DNA from 2 places in the Alteromonas sp. CNT1-28 genome. Region 1 is predicted to be linked to the other one. Evidence: predicted binding sites of a transcription regulator. Region 1 holds the regulator's gene; the other holds the start of a gene.
What was found. Region 1 encodes FNR, which switches genes on or off when oxygen is low (the NO sensors DNR and NnrR bind a similar motif). Its sites were predicted from a motif close to TTGATCTAGATCAA; they were not measured.

Region 1 (10,157 bases):
CCATAATTTTTACTGAGGACGAACCGGATATTTTAGATATACCGCAAACGGTTGAAGCTAAAAAGCCGGTGCCTAACTTCTCTGCCTATACAGATGTAAAAGAGAAGAAAGAGGCATTTTTTAACTATTTACGTCCCGAAATAGAGAAGCAGAATGCGTATCTACTCACGCTAAGACATTACGTACAAACCTTATATAGAAAGGCGTTAGCTAACGAGACGCTCTCTGAAGAAGATATGGCAAGGCTTGAATGGTTAGAAGAGGAATATCGAGTTAAGCCAACGCAGCCGCTAAAATCAAAATTGCTAGCTTTGCTACAAAAGATTGATGTTCTACCAGCCGAACTCGTGCTCGTGCAAGCCGCGAATGAGTCAGCTTGGGGCACCAGCCGGTTCGCAAGAAAGGGCTATAACTTCTTTGGCTTATGGTGTTTCTCTAAGGGGTGTGGCTTTGTTCCTAACCGTCGAAACGATGGGGCATCTCATGAAGTTGCCAAATTCGACAGTTTGTCTCGTGCAACGTACACCTACATGCGAAATTTAAACCGCCACGACGCGTATGCGGATTTAAGAGAGATCCGCAGCCGACTGCGTGCAAACCAAATTCCTATTACTGGTGTTGCGTTAGCTGAAGGGCTAATGAATTACTCTGAGCGAGGAGCCGCTTATGTTGAAGAGCTTCAAACTATGATCCTATTTAACGAGGAGTTTTTATCCGAATGATACGCGCTGCTTTATTTTTTGCTTCATCTCTGTTTATTGGTGTAGGCAGTTCTTCCGTTGCTGCTGAAACGATAGATGTTGAGTACAGCCGTTTCTATAGCCATGTTAAAAAGCTGGATAATGAAGATACCCAAGCTCTTCAGTTTGCATTCGGGTTTGTTCGTGTTGGCGAAGGGCGTTTATGTAAAGTTAACGGAGCGTCTATCGTAACCGATAAGAAAACAATGCCTTTAGAAGTGAGTGATGAAGGACGATTCACGGTGCCTACCGAAAAGGCCTTGAAACTTGCCAACGCACTGGTTCGCATCGATTTAAACGAACGCGCGAACGTGTGTGATATGTCGGTACAACTTGAAACCAAACCAGAATATCTTAAGCAGTATTACACAAAAGACGACCTTACGTTTTTGTATGGTCAGTACGAAGCTTTCTTTAATGAAATGGGAAGCTTTTTGTCTTTCATGATGCCTTCGGTAAAGGGCTTGATGATTCAGTTTGATGACAAGAATTTAGATTTCATTACACCACAAGGTGTGCAAATCAATAACGGCGTATTGCATCTAGAACAAGATTGGATCAACGACGCAAAAGGCTTAACACTGCCTCATGCGCCGCTACGTGTTACCGCTATGGCTTCAAGCTAAATGCATATTTGGGATTAGGTAAGAAGCTGATACCTTATTTGCTCTGCTAAACGCGCGATGGTCTCTTCGCCCTTCGCGCACAGCTCTTCGGCTCTGTGGAATTCCATAATACCCACGTCGGTAAGTTGAGGCTCAATAAGAATGTCAGGCGGATCGCCAGCCAAGCGTGAACGTGTGACGCGAGCTTGAAGTATTTCAAGTGAACTACTCATTACGCTCATAATTCCCGGCGGGTTGCGCTTATTCACTTTTGCGGGCACTTCGGTAAACTCTTCTTCCACTTTTTCAATCACATCAGAAGCAATGCCTTCTTCAGTTTTTACATTGCCAGCCGAGACGCTGTCTTTTTCGTCTTTTTTCTCTAGGGCTTTTTCTTCCTTGTTGTCAGGGGAGAACCATTGGCGTAGTACGTTTTGACTCTTTGTAAAAAAGTCCTCAGTTTTGCGCTGGTTTTCTTCATGATCTTGTCTCAACTTTTCAAGACGAAGTGGTCGGAAATCGGCGTTAAGGTTAACCGCGATTACAAAATCGGCCCCTAATTGGCGACATAAGTTCACCGGTACAGGGTTTACAACGGCACCGTCTACCAACCAACGATCACCGTGTGCTACGGGCGCAAAAAGTGCGGGAATAGCGCAGGATGCTTGAATGGTGTCTCCAATAGGACCAGAGTTAAACACCACTTCACGGCCTGTATAAAGGTCGGTAGCCACAGCCGCAAACGGCTTAAGCATGTCTTCATAAGTCGATTCACAAAACTCGCTTGCTAGTTTGTCGAAAACCTTCTGTCCGCTTGCAATACCGCCGCGTCTAAGTCCTACGCCCATAAGAGCAAGTACCTGCCAGTCGCTGAGGGAACAGGCCCACTCTTTCAATCCTTCCAGCTTGCCACTTGCGTAGGCAGCACCAACATAGGCACCAATAGAGCATCCCGCAACAACGTCAATTTTTACGCCGAGTTTTTCTAATGCTTCAATTATGCCAATGTGAGTCCAGCCCCTTGCGGCACCGGCACCTAGCGCAAGTCCAATTTTCATTTACTTAGGTTCCATAATGTTTATTACTTCAATAGCATTATCTTCATCACTGAAGTCCGTACTATTTTCTGTAGTGAAAGAAGGTTCATCGAACCCGATATCACCGTCTTCTACCGGGCCTTCTTGTGTAGCAATAGCTTTAAAATCATAAAGGTTGCTGTCGATTAAGTGTGAAGGCGCTACGTTTTGAAGCGCACGGAACATCGACTCTATACGACCTGGGAAGCGACGGTTCCAGTCTTGAAGCATAGCCTTTATGTTTTGGCGCTGTAGGTTTTCTTGTGAGCCACAAAGGTTACACGGAATAATCGGAAATTCAGCGGCCTGAGAATATTTCTCGATGTCTTTTTCTGTGCAGTACGCCAATGGACGAATAACGATGTGTTCACCGTTGTCGCTGACCAGCTTTGGCGGCATAGACTTAAGCTTGCCACCATGAAACATATTGAGGAAAAACGTTTCTAGCATGTCGTCGCGGTGATGACCTAATGCAATTTTAGTCGCACCTAACTCTTTTGCCGTGCGGTACAAAATACCACGGCGCAAGCGAGAACAGAGAGAGCATGTTGTCTTTCCCTCTGGAATTTTGTCTTTAACAATAGAGTAGGTGTCTTCTTCTACAATTTTGTAGTCAACGCCAATGCTTTCTAGATATTCAGGCAAGATATGTTCGGGGAAACCAGGCTGCTTTTGGTCAAGATTAACCGCAACGATATCAAAATGAATAGGCGCAATCTTCTTTAAAAACAATAAAATATCTAGCATGGTGTAGCTGTCTTTACCGCCAGATAAACACACCATTACTTTGTCGTTGTTTTCAATCATACCGAAATCGCCAATGGCTTTACCCACATTGCGGCGAAGTCGTTTCTGAAGTTTGTTGAAGTTGTACTTTTGCTTACTTTGCGCAGCATTTAATGGCGACGCGTCAGCACTGTTTGTGCCTAAACTCATAATTAACTAGCTTGGTTTGTGATAAAGCCACCATTATACATTAAAGCGGCTTTTCGAGACCATGCTTGTGAAGTTAAATTTGTTGGTGACATACCGTGTTGGCCGCTAAGTAACGGAAAACACGGGCTATGCGGTACTGATGAAAAGATTACACCGACAACGGCGACACAAATCCATCTGGCTTAATAGCAAGCACATCGCAATTGAGTTCGTCGATCACGTGTTCTGCAGTGTTACCAATTAGGGCCGCTGAAATGCCCACACGGCCAACGGTACCAATAACAACCAGCTCTGCATCCAGTGTTTTTGCCACTAGCGGGATGACCTTTTCCGGAAGGCCTTCTCTTACTACGCATTTGTTCTCAGGAATACCGTACTTTAACGCGTGACTACGCATTTCTTTTAAATGATGATTTTTTACCGCGTCGTGATAGGTATCGGGGTCGAACTCAGGCACTTCTATGGCGATATTAAGTGGTGTAGAAGGGTAACTGTTGACCAAATTTACGCTCCCTTTCAATAAAGAGGCGTAGTCGTTAGCAATGAGGGTGAGCTTATCGTTAAGTGCGGCGTGCTCATCGTCTTCACTGCCTACGTTTACTGCAGCAATAATCTCTCCTCCTTCTGGCCAGTCGTGCTCTTTAACGAGCAATACTGGCCGAGGGCATTTACGCATTAAATGCCAGTCGGTGGGGGTGAAAATAACAGAAGCAAGATCGTCGTGCTTTTTGGTTGCCTTTACCACTAAATCTATCTGATTGTTTAGGGTGTAGTAAATAATCGACTCATACGCACGATTATTCCATTCTACAACGATATCAGTTTCAGTGAATCCTTGTTCTCTTAAGTGGGTGGCAAGCCATTTTGCATGCTCCTTTGTAACTGCATCGCGCATTGACTCGCGCTCATCCGGGCTAAGCATGGTCGTCATATCATAAGATAAGTCGTATACCACCATCATGGCGGTAACTGAAGCGCCTGTTTTTGAAGCGAGTTCATAAGCACGGCTCAGTGCAGGTTGGTTATCGCGCTCGGCATCTACCACGGCCAGAATTCGTTTACACTCAATCATAACGTCCCCCTAACTACGAAACTTAGTAGCGGCTGTCGAAATCGAAGCTTTCTAATACTAACTATAAACGACATTGGGAAAAACGTAAGTTGTTTTAGATCAAGAATTTTACGAGGCGACCATGAGTGAACGTACCTAATTGAATATGGAGCAACCGGCGTGGCGCTGAAAGGGTAGATAGGTGGCTAACACAGGTTACAAAAAAGCGCGCTTAGTGCGCGCCTTATTTAACACTTAAAAAGGACTAACCGCAGACAACGCTAGGGCCGTTAAGCGCCGCTAGTTTGGTGTTTAGCCTATCGAAATCCAAAATAGTAATAAGCTTGCCGTCTACCTTTATGATGTTGTCTTTTTGAAAACGGCTTAACAGACGGCTAATCGTTTCAATCGTTAATCCTAAATAGTTTCCAATTTCGTTGCGCGTCATGGTTAAGTGGAATTCTCTATGGGAAAAGCCACGCTCTTCAAAGCGTTGCGACAGGTGTGAGATGAAATACAGTAAGCGCTCTTCTGCAGTTCGCTTGTTTAAAAGCATGATCATGTCGTGATCTTGTTTTATTTCAGCGCTCATGAAGCTCATGATCTGGTGGCGTAGCTTTGGAAATTGCACTGACATTTCGTCGAGGGTCTCGTAGGGAAGCTCACACACCATGGCAGTTTCTAACGCAGAAGTATAGCTTTGGTGTTTATTCTCTCTTAGTGCATCGAAACCGATAATATCACCAGGAAAGTGGAAGCCGGTAATCTGTTCTTCACCTTCGGTATTAGTCACAAATGATTTGAATGAACCGGTTCTCACTGCAAATAGAGAACGGAATTTATCACCAGTTTGAATCAGCGTGTCACCTTTATGAAGCGGCTTCTTGCGTTCAATAATATCGTCAAGAGACTCGATTTCTGTTTTGTTTAACGCCACCGGTAAACACAGGTGACTGAAACTACAGTTTTGACAGTGAATAGAAAATTGGCTTCCTTTGCTCATAATGCACGCTCTCTAAAAGAATACCCGACAATAATACACCCATTTTTAAACGATTGCGCCATGAATAAGATAAGCTGCATATATTGCCATTATTACTGCAATAATTTGTCTAAAATGGTTATGTTGAAAACTTTGAACAATATATTGGCTACCAGCGCTTGCGGCGAGCAAGGTGGGTAATGTACCCAAACCGAAGAAGAACATAATAGCAGCGCCTTCTAGCGCGTTACCCGCCGCGAGAGACCAGGTAAGTGTGGAATACACCAAACCGCAAGGAAGCCAACCCCAAATAAAACCATAAGGCAACGCACTTAAAGGGGTCTTAAATGGCAAAAAGCGTTTTGAAAGCGGCTGGACTTTGGAAAATAGGCCTTTACCCGCATTTTCCAGCACCGTTAAGACAGTCCACCACTTACCCAAATAACACGCCAGTAGAAGCAACATGATTCCGCTAAGTAGGGAAAGGGCATAGTTGGCAAGAGGTATATAATCTGCTGCAATTTTTCCAAGTGCCCCGGTTATTGCTCCGGCGATGGTGTAGCTCACTATACGTCCCATGTTATAGGCAAGGGTATAGGGTAGTGCTGAAGCGCCTTTAGGCGATACCATCCTTAGCGCAGCGACAATTCCACCGCACATTCCCACACAGTGAACTCCGCCGGCTAAGCCGATAAGAAAGGCAGAGAAGTAGTTAATCCCTTCCATGTGGCGCTTGGCTTTTGTCTACTTTACTGTCTTGAAGTTGTTTGCGTTGCTCAGCTAGCTTTTTTTCTTCTGGCGGAAGATCATCGTCAAACAGTATGCTATACCCTTGGCGATCCAAATCTTCAAATTGATTGGTTTTCACCGCCCAAAAGAATATCACGATAGCGACGGCAACAATGATGATGGCGATTGGAATTAATACGTAAATAATACTCATGCTATTTGCTCAAAAGTCGCGTTGAGTTTGTGACCACAATGATACTGCTTAACGACATACCAACAACAGCCATCCACGGTGAAAGTAGGCCTGATACGGCGAAAGGTAAGATCAAAACGTTGTAACCTACCGACCAGCCAATATTTTGCCTTATTTTTTGCTTCACTTGGTGCGCAGTTCGAATAAGTTCTGGTACAGAAAGCAGCTGATCGCCAAGCAGTATCACGTCGGCGGCAGTTTTAGCCACGTCTGTGGCATTACCCACTGCAATTGCCACATCAGCGCTGGCAAGAACTGGAGCGTCGTTAATACCGTCACCCATCATCATTACTTTTGCCCCCGATTGCTGCATAGCCTGTACAGCATCGTACTTCTGCTCTGGTGTGAGCCCACCTTTAGCTGTTGATATTGGCAAGGAAGCGGTAAGAGCGTCCACGTTTTGTTGTGTATCGCCACTTAATACTGCAAGGGTGTGACTTTTTGCCAGAATATTCAAGGTTTCTTGGGTATCCTCTCGCAACGTGTCGCTTACCTCAAACGCCGCCATAATACGGCCCTTCACGGTGAGAAAGACATTAGCTGACGGATAATCCTTAAGAAGCTTTTGTTGTGATTCGTGGACACAAAATTGGGCAGAGCCCATTGAAAACAAGGTGTCGTTAATTTCACCGCTAATGCCGCCTCCTAGCGTCACGGTAAAATTAACCACATTGTGGACAGTTTGTCTGCTGGAGGCATTATTGTGGCTAAAGGCTTTTGCAATTGGGTGTTCAGAGCGCGACTCTAGAGCACGGGCAATTGAAAGTGCACTGTCACTGTCTACACCGTCAGCATACCAGGCATTTGAAAGGGTAAATTTGCCTTGTGTAAGCGTACCAGTTTTATCCAGTGCGATGGTGTCGATATCAGTGATTTGTTCGAGCGCATCGGCGCGTTTAAGCAAAATACCTTGCTTGTTTAACTTCGCCATAGCGCAGGTTAACGCTGATGGTGTAGCCAACCCTAATGCGCAAGGGCAGGTTGCTACCAATACTGATATGGTGATCCAAAAAGCTTCGTCGCTCCCCTGATATGCCCAAAAGCCATAAGTTAAGGCAGAAATCAGTAAGACAGCTGTCACAAAATATCGAGAAAAGTTATCAGCTATTTGCGCCGCTTTAGGCTTATTCGCCATAGCACTTGCTTGCAGCCTTACAATTTGATTTACCAGCGCATTTTTGAGAGTTTGTGTCACTTTAATGGTCAGGCTGCCGTCTTGACATACAGTACCACCATATACGGTGCTATTGTTTGACTTGCGCACCGGGTTAAATTCACCGGTAAGCATAGATTCGTCAACCGCTGCGTTCCCTTCAGTCACCACCCCATCAATGGGGATCGTTTCACCAGGCTTAACCATCACCACATCGTCAATTTTTAACTGCTTTGCCAGACACTCGGTTAGGCTTCCATCCGGCAGTAATTTGGTGGCTGAAACGGGTACATACTGCATCATATTGGCAGAGATCTGTGCGGCGCGATGACGGCTACGATGTTCTAAAAAGCGGCTGAGTAACAGCAGGAAAATGAACATACAAATAGATTCAAAATACACTTCGCCCTGTTCTAATACAGTCGAACGTATTCCTGCAATGTAAGTACCGAATATGGCAAGCGTAACGGGTACATCCATATTAACCGTTCTTGCGCTTAGCGCTTTAGCGGCGCCCACATAAAAAGTGCTGCCTGAGTAAAGTACTACAGGTGTAGTAAGCGTAAGGGCAACCCAGTAAAAATACTGTCGGGTTTCTAATTCAATAGCGCCAAACCAGTCAAAATACAGCCCCGTCATCAGCATCATCACCTGCATGGTCATAATGCCTGCTAGGCCAAGCTTTTTCAGAAAGGTCTTTTGTTCGCGTTTATAACTGGCTTCGTGTTCATCGGGGTGAAATGGCGACCCAACATAACCAATGCGTTTTAGTGTAGAAAGAATCTGACTAAGCTTGATTTGAAAAGGTGACCAAGTAACTAAAGCGCGGCGCTCTTGGACGTTTACCGCGACTTGCTTTATCCCTTCTACTTTTGACAACTGCTTTTCGATAAGCCATCCACACGCAGCGCACGTGATACCTTCAAGAGTTAATTGAATCTGCTTATCTTGCCCCTCATCAAAAACGAATTCTTCTTGAAGAGCAGGTTCGTCATACACTTTGAGTTTGTCGAGTGTCTCTAGAATACCATCGTCAGATTTTTGCGCTGGTTCGGTTCTAAACTGGTAATAGTCTTCAAGACCGTTGGTTACGATGGCTTCCGCCACGGCTAAACATCCAGGGCAACACATGTTGCGTTGTTGCCCTAATATGACGGTAGTAAATTTTCCATCGTCTGAGCCCGCAATAGGCAAGCCGCAATGGTAACAGTCGTGTTTGGCCATTATGGATTGAATTTCATTTTGCCAGAGTGGGGCAGATAGATGGTATTTTGAATTTTCCAGCTATCATCAATAGGGGTTAGCGATACTCGCCATTTACCATCAAGATCTTCTTCGACAAAACCGCGATAAATGCCCTTAGCATCGCGGCTCAATAAAACGCTGACATCACGCTCTTCAAGCGTTACGTGATAAAAGCTTAGTTTAACCGCATTACCTTCTTGTGGAATACCTGAATGAAACTCTAGCGCTATGCTGCCATCTTCAATGGTTAAATCGGTAGTGATATTCATGCGACGGGCTACGGCTTCTTTATCCAATCGCGCATTAATTGCTTTTCCTTCCTTGTAGTAGTCGTCCACCACTAGGCTATCTTCAGTACTAATAGCAAGCTTTAATAATACGCCGCCCATAATGAGCGTGATAATAGGAACGGCAATTAAAAACCAGGGCCAGAACTCTTTATACCAGGGTCTATTCATTGAAATCTTTTCTCGTGTTTACTTCGCTAACAACATATTTATTTTCACTGCCCCAACTACATGTTTAGCCGGGAAATAAGAATAAATATAATGTTTGCGAGACATACTAAATGTGAACAAAGATTGTTCGTACAGCACTCTCTATATCGCTGTATTTTCTCATAAAAAAAGCCCCGTAGTAACGAGGCTTTTTAAGATATTTAATGATTTAAATCATTAATCATTTGAAAGGCTGTAAACATACGCTGCAACAACGTGAATTTTGTCATCACCCAAGGTTTTCTTGAATGAAGGCATTACACCGTTACGACCGTAAGTAAGCGTTTCTGTCACCGCTCTGTGGCTGCCGCCGTATAGCCAGATATTGTCAGTAAGGTTTGGTGCACCAAGTGCTTGGTTACCTTTACCGTCCATACCGTGACAAGCCGCACACGCTGCGAAACGTGCTTTACCTGCTTCTGCAAGTTGAGGGTCCACATCGCGACCGCTTAAACTAAGTACGTAATTAACCACTTCTTCGATACCGTCTTCACCCATAGCATCTAGCCATGCTGGCATAGCTGCTTTACGACCAAGCGTAAGAGTTTCAACGATTTTCGCACCTGAACCACCGTACAACCAGTCGTTGTCCGTTAGGTTAGGGAAGCCGCCATTTTGACCACGTGCATCAGAACCGTGACACTGAGAGCAATTTTGTAGGAACAAACGCTGACCTACTTTATTTGCTTCTGGGTCTTTAGCCAGTTCTTCAACAGGAACTTTTGCATACGCTTCAAAGATCGGGTCGAACTTTTCAGCTGCAAAGTCTAGTTCACGGTCATACTCTACCAGGTAGCCTTGCTCTTTAGCGTCAATACGCGCTTGAGCTGACTCTTCTAGCGATTGAATATTTTGGTTAGAGCTCTTCCAACCTAAAATACCTTCATACG
Region 2 (10,157 bases), on a different contig from region 1:
GAGGTTTTATCACCTTTATTTCACGCAATGTGAAACATTCGCCGTGCCCTATTTGTCTCTTTTAGAGAAACATTTGTAACAAACTAGCCATTGTCACTTCAACGAATAAAAGATCCCACATTCATTGCATCTGCTCATATGTGTATGGGATCTCACATTGGCTGAAACCCTGTCTCATATTCTTGATATGAGACTACCTTTCAGAGGGTGGATGGGAAGATATCAGTAAAGCAATATAAATAAGAAGCGTAGATCTGATTGGCAGGCCTCGTGCATAATTCAGGATATTCACTGTAAATCATTCAAGATCATGAGTATGTTCGCAAAGCGGCTTTTGATCAAAAGTGAACATTACTACAAAACTTACCCAAGCTCTTTTATCTAATTGAAGTGAACGATTGAACCTGTTGGAATTAATTGCTGTGATACTCATGCCCCACCCATTTGGATTTTAGGTAAGCCGCCAGAAGAAAATGATTAAATTTCATTCATATTAGAGCGTATTGATCTTTGCTGTAGATATTTTAATCAACTCACATTGGTAACTACATAAGTTCAAAAGCCAGTGCCACCACACTGTGGTAGTTTTTGGTTAACTTGCCATATCGGGTAGCTACGGCTCGATAATTCTTAATTTTTTAAAAAGCATTCTCGACTAAATGGCGATAACGGTATATCGCCCAGTCAATATCAGTGTTACCTGTTTTACTGTTCCTTTTACTCGAGATAACAGTCAAGCATTACGGCTGCTCGCTAGCTCACGTAATGCTTGACTGTTATAGCCTTTGTCGGCTACCACCACTTCAGGATAAGGCGATGACTCAACCAGAGGTTGACCATGTCTGCCATCATGAGCCTGTCCTCCAGACAGCTCGAAGTAGACAGGTAAATCGCCCCTATCAATAGCTAAATGTATTTTCGTTGATTTCCCTCCTCTACTTTTTCCAATGGCTTGTTGTGCCTGAGCGCTCACGTTAGTTCCGCCCTGATGAGCTTTAACCATGCTTCCATCAATGAACAACCATTGTGAGTCATTAATGCGGGATAAAAACTAGAATATCTGTGTTAGCACGCCCTTTTTAGACCATAAATTAAAGCGCTTGAATACAGCGCTCAACTCGCCAAACTCTCTAGCTAAATCTCGCCAAGGAATATCCGCTCACATCCGGTACAAAATACCTTCAAGTGTCATTCAATGTTCAGGCTTATTGTAAATTTGACCTTTTAAATACATGATTCTCGATAGCAGTTTCCAGCTATCATCTGTTAGCATGAGTCTCGGCATTTGGGAAGGTTATGTTGTTTTTTGGCAAAATCATTATAACCGACCCAATTTCTGTTTACTTTTCATACCGAAAAGATCAACACGCTCTCGTTAGCAATCTATAGCAAGTCGAGGAATCTAGAAGCCTGTCAATTTTGGTGATATGCAAATGATGAGTAGTGAGAACAGTAACGAAATGTGGAAAAAGTCTCGCTCTGGTGCCTGGGCAGGTAGAGGATTTCACTATCAACATCTCGTCATCTCACATCTTTTGGTTGAACAATGGGCGGGCTTGCGTTCGCCCAGTATTGTAGTTCCAGAGGGACTTGAAGACTGCGTATTGGAAGGTAAAGAACACTCAATTTGGCTTCAAATAAAGTCAAAAAGTTCAGGGACCATAGGCAAGACTCAGCTAAATAATTACCTCCATAAGGTCCAAATTAAAGCGTCAGAACTTGCTCATTTTGAGAACATAAAATCTGCAATCATTACTGAAACAGATGAAAAAAGCATAGGTAGTGAAGAGCTAAAAGACCTAGGGCGTTCAAAGGGAAGTTTTTTCCATTGCCAAGATCCTGAATTTGCCTCTGAATCAGTCATAAAATCCAGACTGCAGGTTGCGGAAATAGTCGCTGAGAGCATTCTATCTGATATATACAAATGCGTGGCTCAGACATCAGCCGAAAATGCTTCGCTAACATATGAAAGCAGGAAGAAACTCTCCGTTGGTGATATCGAAAAAGTCGTTACCAAAACTTTAGAATTTAGTGATCTGGAGCGCATTGATTTTGCATTGCAGACAAAAATAGTTGTGCCTTTAGATTTATCTCCATTAACGGACGCTTCATTTTACAAAGGGGTTAAAGCTCGTCTCGGGCATGTTTCTGCCGGACTTATTTTTGATGATGAAGAGCGATTGATAAAATATCAGGAAGCGCTCTGTAGCAACAAAATTGTACTTATCTCAGGCCCTTCTGGAGCTGGTAAATCTTCTGCGATGTGGTCTTGTGTTTATCGGCTTACTTCTCAGTTCAGATGGTTCGAGTTAGCTCCCAGAGCAACTATTGATGACGTGGAGGCAATTCTTAGTTTCATTCAGTCTCGGAAACCGTCTTCTAAATCACCAATTGCAATCGCGATGGATGAAATTAATAGCGAGAATATACAAGTATGGAATTACTTAGCGATTGAAGTAAAAAAGCGCCATCATTTACTCCTATTAGGCTCGGTACGGAGTGAAGATTCTTACTTAGTTGAGTCAAAATCAAACATCTGTATTTTTAGCCATGGCCTAACTGAGGGGGTTGCCCAAAAAGTTTGGAAACAGCTAAACAGACGGGGCCAAACAAGTTGGGAGTATTGGAGAGAGCCGTTTGATGTTTCCAAAGGTTTACTGCTGGAGTACGTGCATGTTTTGACGCAAGGGCAACGCCTTTCGGATGTCATTAAAGAACAAGTTGAAACTCGTGAAAAAGAAGAGCGATATGATGAGCTTGCGGTTTTACGAATCTCATCAGCAGCATCTGCGCTCGGTGGAGAGATTGATACAGACAATTTACTCAAAGTTACTGGCCTATCAAGAGAAACTCTATCGAAGTCCCTCAAGCGGCTTTTAAATGAACATTTAGTATTTGAAATTAGGCCAGGCGTATTAGGTGGGTTACATCAACTTCGTTCACTAGAATTGTTTGAGGCATCCCATGACCAATTAGTGTTTAAGTCTGATGACTCGATTTGGAAGAGTCTACAAGCTCTAACACATGATTCAATAGCTACCTTTGTCCTTCGAATGTTGGTTGACCATCAAGAGCAGGACAAATCTCAGATTCTGAGAAAGCTAGCACTGGCTCTTGAAGATAATAAAACGCCCAAGTTTTGGGAGGGCATCCTTAATGGGCTCGGCTTCTATTCATGTGAGCTAATTGCGTCAGATTTGATTGAGGTCTTACAAAAACACCAAGTAAGGAAGTCCGTATGGCTGGCTGTGTCTATGTTTGCGATAGCTGGAATTCAGCCACCTGAGCTATCGAAATCGGTACACTGGGAAGTTGTACTTCAAGCACTGGAAGAGTTTAAATCTTTGGAGCATGTCGATTACAGAAAGTATTGTCTCGAAAGCCTGCCAACTAAAGGAGTACTGCCACATTTGGAAGGGGCTGTTGAAGCCATAGACTTCCTTTCTTCTCTATGTCCAATCGGTAATGTGGAACCCGCTTCTATTTCTGTGCACATCCAAAAGCCAGAAGGTGATATTTTCTCTGAAGATATAATAAAACTCCTTTCGGTTATGTATGCCATTTCGCCTGAGAGTGCGAGAGATTTAGCGGTAAGTTTGGAAGGAGAAAATAAGCTTATTGAAAGTTATGGGTTGTGGAATCCGTGGCTGAGTAATCCTGTAATTGAAACAAATGGTAAGTATGGGAAAACGGTTTGTGCTGACTACTATGTTGTAGATGAAGATACACAAGGGGATATTCACGAACAAGTGGTAATCCACTGCAAAAAACTACTTGCATTATGTCCTAGTGCGGCAGCTGTCGCAGTAAAAGCCACTTTTCCTAACGGTGTTTTATACGAGGTGGGGGGTTATCCCATTGCAGAAAAAAATATTCCTCGAACAAGTTTACCAACAGACGTAAATGTTTCTTGGAACATTATTTTTCACAAACTGATAAATAACAAAGCTTACGATGAAACGAATACTTGCAAAGCAAAGGAATTGACGCAAATTATTAGAAAAGTCGAATATCTGCTATCGGAATACTCAGAGTATTGGATTGGCGCAAAGCCAAAACTAAACAAGGAGAAGTTTGCTCAACGAGTTAACAAGCTTATTAGTGAAGTAAACGAGATTCAGGTGGCCCCTTTTCAGGCCCTTCCAAGACACATGTCAGGGCAAGCTGAAAGCGTTCCGGTCGATAGATTATCTGGTGCTTTGTCTGGGATTTTAACAACCTTGATGAATAAAATGGGTGTCATTAACCTTAAGTCAAACCTAAAAGCTGATGCCATGTATAGTTCAGATTTGGTTAACGACTTGGTTGGGCTAGTTGATTCAGAGATATGGAAGTATATCGAAGATCCACCTTTTTCTGAACTTACCTCAATAGCAAAAAAAGTACGCGATATTTCATCTATCTTTCATGAGTTCTCCGAACAGCAATCAGAATCAAACTTAGCAGAAGTGCTGTTGATGGCCAGAAAAGCAAAAAAGGGTAAAGCTATATTAGAAGCGGCGAGATACTGCAAGAAAAAAGCCAAATCTAGGTTAATAGAACGTCTGACAAGGATCAAAAATGAGTTAAATATTACTGCTCATTTCTATGTCCGACCAACTGACAAAAAGAACACCCACATTTGGCCAAGTCTGGATGTCGCTTTTTTGATAGAAGTTAAAGATTTGCTCACTGGAATAGAGTCTCTCGAACAGTCGCTCTCTGTCTTAAGATGCCTTTCTGAAGAAGGGATTCAGATTAGTGTTGCCATGATTTGTAACGGTGCTGTTTTATCACAATTGGCCGTCAAACCTGCTTTATCATTACCTCTATCACTGCCAGACTTAACATTTGAACAGGACTGGCAAAATATAATTGAAACACCATTTTTTGTGTCCAGATACAATAATCACTTTACTGTATGTCAGAGTAGTATTGATTCACTATCTAGACTTATTGAATGCGTTGATTTAGAGGCTCTGCATAAAGAGGAGTACCAGCTTTACAAACACTTGGAGTCAGAATTTCTAACCAATGCTGATGCCCTCACTGGAGTATGTTTTGATGCTGATGATGGGCAAAAAGTTGAGTTGAAAGATTTACTGGATGAGCAGTGGAAGGATTTATCGGACGAACTAGAGCAACGTAAATTAGGTGCCGATATTGAGAGCCCCCTCTACTCTCAAAATGCGAAGCTTCTTGAAGGACAAGTTCAGGGAAAAGCTGCCTCGTGGGTTGTAGCAAGAATTCTGCTATTGAATATGGAGGTTTTACGGTATGGCTAATATTGTAGAAAAAAGAAGGCCCTCTATTGTACATGAGGGCCTTTTTATAGGTTGGTCGGTCTACATGCGGGAACTAGCACCAGTCCACGTAGGCGACCATTCTTTCAATGTTTCAGCCACTTAGCTATTTGAGCAACTGAACTAAATTAGTGTACTATCAACTAGTATAGTCTAAAATTAGATGGTAACAAAAAGTTATGCGGGTAGACAAGGCGATTCTAACAAAGGGATTTTCAGTTCAGCAAGCCTTTTTCTTGGACTGCTGGTTCAATATGTCTCATGAACTGTCGTTAGACAGTGAGAGGGCTACCTTCATAAACCCTATAAGAGGAGTCAGAGAGCTTTTATCTTTGTTCGAAATGGGGGAGCAGTTCGGGGCTGCGGGTAAACGTGTAGTTGTCGCGTCAGAATTGGCCGAGGTCTTGACACAAGACGCTGTACTCAAAGATGGAAAGTACATCCAGATTGTCAACCGTATGATCTGTAACATGGATGCAAATGTTAATACTGGCGAACATGCGCAATGCAGAGTAAATAGGAATGGAAACTTAATAGTTAGCTTATGCCGAGAGTTGCTGGACTTGCTTGAGAAGAGTTATCTGGAAGATGCCTTTCAATTACTCAAGGCCAAATTAGCTGGGTTTGATAGCGAAAATAGGAATAATGAATTTCAATCAATTGTTTCGTTGACTAATTCGGTGATTGGAGCGTTGTCGGCCAACGGTGCTGATATACAAGAAACAAACGCTTTCTATAGATTCATCCTGATGAAGGAAGGTGAGGAAAGTTTCGATCAAAGATTGGAACGTCTCATTTCCGTGGCTTTAAGCTCTCCAGAGGAGTATCGGCTTGTATTTAAAATAAAAAGCCCCGCTCTTGCAGATATGTTGGCTGGAGAAGATCCTCAAATTTGTTTCGGGCCGCTGCAAATTACCCCGATATCAGAGCAAGAGCTTGAAGCAACATGCACTCTATCTGCTCAGTCATATACCACGGCGGGGGCACAAGCTTATGACCTATTGGGAGAGTTTGTTGATGCGCTCAGCTATACATTGGGCAAGCAAGAAATAACGATAGTTACTAGATACACTGCAACATTAGTAGCTAATAATCGTACTAAATCATTTAAAATTCATCGTCCAATACCAAACCCTAACTATCAATTTGAGGAAGAAAAATTTTTAAGGTTCTGTCAGAGTATGGAAGCAGGTACAGGAAGTGACAACCTTGGCACAAAAGACAACAAAATATCGGCCGCGTTCCGGTTATTAAGAGTAAGTTCGCACGCAACAAGTACGGAGTTAAAGTACACTAACTATTGGACTGCTTTGGAGTCGCTGACAAGAGATGTGTTCGAGCGACAAGGAGGAGATGACGAAAATGTAATTGCTGCGGCATTACCCTGCATAGCAATTGATTACGTAACTAAGAGGCTAAAATCCTTCATCGCGGCATTTCACAATATTGGAGTGGTTGACTTCCAAATGCCAGGAGAGGAGGACCGGTTCTCTTTGGATGGTTGTGCGCCGATAGATTTGTATGATGTTTTATTGGACGGTAAGAAAAGTGAAGCTGTCATAAACCAGCTGGGTGACTATCCATTTTTCCAGTATAAATTCAGAGTATTTTCTGAGTACTTCACTTCCTCAATAACTATGTATGAAAGAATTGCTAACCACGAGAAGAAAGTTAGGCAGCAACTAAGAAGAATCTATCGTGTTCGAAATTTGATCGTCCATGATGCTCGGAACATTGAAGGTCTAGAACAGCTTTGTGCTCACCTTGAACATTATTTAAAAGGCTGCCTGAACACTATGCTGGAACTAATGGCCGTCAAACCAACTATACAAACACCAAAAGAGTTCTTCATTCGCTACCACGACCTTGTAGATGAAGTAAAAACGCAACTGGATCCATCATGGTCGAAGAAAGAAAGCAAAAGAACCGGAGAACTTAAGAAACTTAGAGATCAAGGGCATAATAAGCATTCGAAGCTCCGAGAACTTGTCAGGGTTCACCAGTAAACGTATTTTGTTTCCAGCAATAAAAATCGTAGCTAACTAAGTTAGATTAACCCACTATCCAATTTAAATTGACCTTACCTGCACAACTGGTGGCTTAGTTTTTTCGGGAAGGTCAAGGCCACTCTTTTCACTTTTGTTTTTAGCAATGTGATACTCTCGCCGTACCTTATTTGTCTCTTTTAGTGAAATATCTGTGTCAAACGAGCCCTTGTCAATTCAACGAAGAAGAGTTCCCACACGTGTCTAAAAGAAAATCCACTCGTCTTTGCATTACGTAACAAATAGCATTAGTGATTACAAAGGCATTTAAATATGAGTTTAACTCGTTCCATGGGCTTTTCCTGTCCTTACTGTATGGCCCCAAATGATGTTGAAATAGATGAAATTAACGATGTTGGCCAAGTACAGGTGCTCGACTGCCAAGTGTGTTGTCAGCCCATTGAGCTTACTGCTTATCAGCACGGTGATGACATTCAGATAGAGGCAGAAAGAGAGAATGACTAAGCAGTTTACCCGCGGTGATATAGACGCCCTTGCACAGCGCTACCGCGCAAACCTAATCAATAGTTTGTCTGGTTTTAAATCGGCGACTTTGGTGGGTACAACAAACGGCGTTACAAACAATTTGGCTATAGTGAGCTCTATTGTTCATGTCGGTGCAAACCCGCCTCTCATTGGCATGATCATGCGTCCACATACCGTCACGCGAGATACGTTGAGCAATATAAAACAGCAGGGCTTTTATACGCTAAATCACGTGGCTGTTGACTGGGTCGACAAAGCCCACCAAACATCAGCCCGCTATGCGCCAGATGAAAGTGAATTTGAAGCCGTTGGGTTAACCGCGCAGATCAATGAGTCCTTCAGTGCGCCGTATGTCAAAGAAAGTGAAATTAAAATGGGCTTAAAAGTAGCACAGCATTTTACTTTGCTTAATGAAACCGAAATGGTTATCGGCGAGATCCAAGAGCTCTACGTTCCTGAGCAAATAATAGATTCAGACGGCTATGCTGATATAGAGCAAGCGCAAACGGCCTGTATCTCAGGCCTAGACAGCTACCACAGCACACAACGAATTGCGCAATTTGCGTATGCAAAGCCCGATGTAAAGTTAACCGTGAAGTGAACTAATAAACTGTCCAACGGTCTTACATTCAATACTTAAGGTTGTAACTCTGAAGTTTATTTAATCTGGATCAAGCGAAAATGCGACATTTCGTTCGATCTTTTTTCAAAAAGAGATAGTATTTAAACATGAAACAAAACCTGCCTCTTTGGGCAGGTTTTTGCGTTTAAGGCACTGAATAAAAAAGAATCATTATCGTTTCTATCTCTTAAGGAGAATGTTATGAAATCTGTAAATCGCCGTGACTTTTTAAAGCTTTCTGGCTCGACAGTTATCGGTCTTACATTAGGTGGTGTAGCGTTACGTGCTCAGGCTCAAGAACAATTGAGTGCTGATGACCCTACTGCAAAAGCACTGAACTACACACCGTCGTCAACTGTTGAAGGTGCAAAATGCGCAAACTGCATGTACGTGCAGGGCGCCGATGGCGAACAACACCGCCCTTGTAACATTTTCCCTAATAAGCTTGTTAACGCTGATGGCTGGTGTAGCGCTTGGGTGAAAAAGCCAGGTTAACAACCTTAGCCATTGCAACTTCATTTAACGCCCGTCTATTGTTAGTCGGGCGTTTTGTTAGGCTAAGAATAGTCGTATAAGTACAAGTTCCTAGGTTAAACAAGGCCATCTATCTGTCGTGTGTAGTGATCAACAAGAAGATATGATGACTATTTTTCGCTGAATTAAAAATATTGGGCGTATTTAACCAACAATTTCGTACAGCGAAACTCGAGATAGCCACTTATTGTCCAAACAAACCTCTAACTGTCGCAGCCAATTAGAAAGTGCGCGAAAATGTTTTGTTGAAGACACTTTTGTGCTTAACCATGTTTCGTTGTCAATTAACCACAGCGGCGAGTTTTTAAGAATTTCAGAAGTTAATGCGACGGGCGGCACCGTTAAGGCTAGTGCAGCTATTGTTTGGTACGGCCTCAGTTCGTGGGTCCTGACTAATTCGGCTTTCATACGACTAAGTTCACCGATGGTAAATATATGTAACTTGTGTAATCGCTTGGTAAGTTGTGGACCAACACCTTGAAGGCGTATGACCTCAATGTCGCTTTTTAAGCCTTTCCACTTCGCTGGCACAAAAGGCGTGTCCATAGAATGAACATTGTAATGAACGTCTAGTAACCAACCATCTTGTGCGAGTGGGTAGCGCTGGGGATCAAGTTGAGGTGCGGTGCTATTATTATTTTCATCATCAGTTAGTTGGCCCATTCTTACTCGTATACTCTCTACACCAAAACTAGACTGCTGAAAGGCTAAGGTATTCATCACCGTTGCCATTTCAGCATGTATAAGCCAAATTAAGCTCTGTACGTCAGTAGAAGTACTCATAAAATAGACTTGAAATGAATTTCAACTTCGCTGTAGATGTTTGCGCTACTTTGTGCGTCTTGCGGCGCTCGATTACTTGCAGGCGTAATATTAAGCCTTGTTTTTATCAATTTTGATGTATCGATGACCCCGGCGAAACGATTGGCTACTGACAAATTACTCAGACCAAAGTTTCTAGTTATTGTTGCGTTGCTACTCGGTGCTGAGTCGTTCTCTTCCTCCTCTTCCTGAGAGCTATCTTCCTTCATGCTAAAAGTGAGCTTTGCGTTTATCTTGCCGTGATCGACAGAAAGTTTAGGAATACCGTTTATCAACACATCAGAGAGCAATTGCCGCTGCTTTTGGGCAATGGTTAGCATGACAGCTATTTTAATCTTCTTCGCACCTTCCTCAGTTAATTTTTTG

Region 2: the regulator FNR is predicted to act here: its motif matches at 8,475-8,488, upstream of MHN02_RS00625 (high-potential iron-sulfur protein).

Annotation. Positions count from the first base shown of each region.
Region 1 is NZ_JAKREZ010000040.1:8,298-18,454, reverse strand. It holds gene MHN02_RS18790 (glucosaminidase domain-containing protein) at 1-722, shown strand, start outside; gene MHN02_RS18785 (DUF2987 domain-containing protein) at 719-1,366, shown strand; gene MHN02_RS18780 (patatin-like phospholipase family protein) at 1,381-2,403, opposite strand; gene ttcA (tRNA 2-thiocytidine(32) synthetase TtcA) at 2,404-3,357, opposite strand; gene uspE (universal stress protein UspE) at 3,506-4,429, opposite strand; gene fnr (fumarate/nitrate reduction transcriptional regulator Fnr) at 4,674-5,411, opposite strand; gene MHN02_RS18760 (sulfite exporter TauE/SafE family protein) at 5,457-6,116, opposite strand; gene ccoS (cbb3-type cytochrome oxidase assembly protein CcoS) at 6,103-6,333, opposite strand; gene MHN02_RS18750 (heavy metal translocating P-type ATPase) at 6,335-8,749, opposite strand; gene MHN02_RS18745 (FixH family protein) at 8,749-9,228, opposite strand; gene ccoP (cytochrome-c oxidase, cbb3-type subunit III) at 9,445-10,157, opposite strand, start outside.
Region 2 is NZ_JAKREZ010000001.1:139,460-149,616, reverse strand. It holds partial or broken gene MHN02_RS00650 (IS5 family transposase) at 546-1,285, opposite strand; gene MHN02_RS00645 (hypothetical protein) at 1,434-5,264, shown strand; gene MHN02_RS00640 (hypothetical protein) at 5,462-7,288, shown strand; gene MHN02_RS00635 (CPXCG motif-containing cysteine-rich protein) at 7,601-7,792, shown strand; gene MHN02_RS00630 (flavin reductase) at 7,785-8,414, shown strand; gene MHN02_RS00625 (high-potential iron-sulfur protein) at 8,637-8,930, shown strand; gene MHN02_RS00620 (hypothetical protein) at 9,114-9,752, opposite strand; gene MHN02_RS00615 (hypothetical protein) at 9,749-10,157, opposite strand, start outside.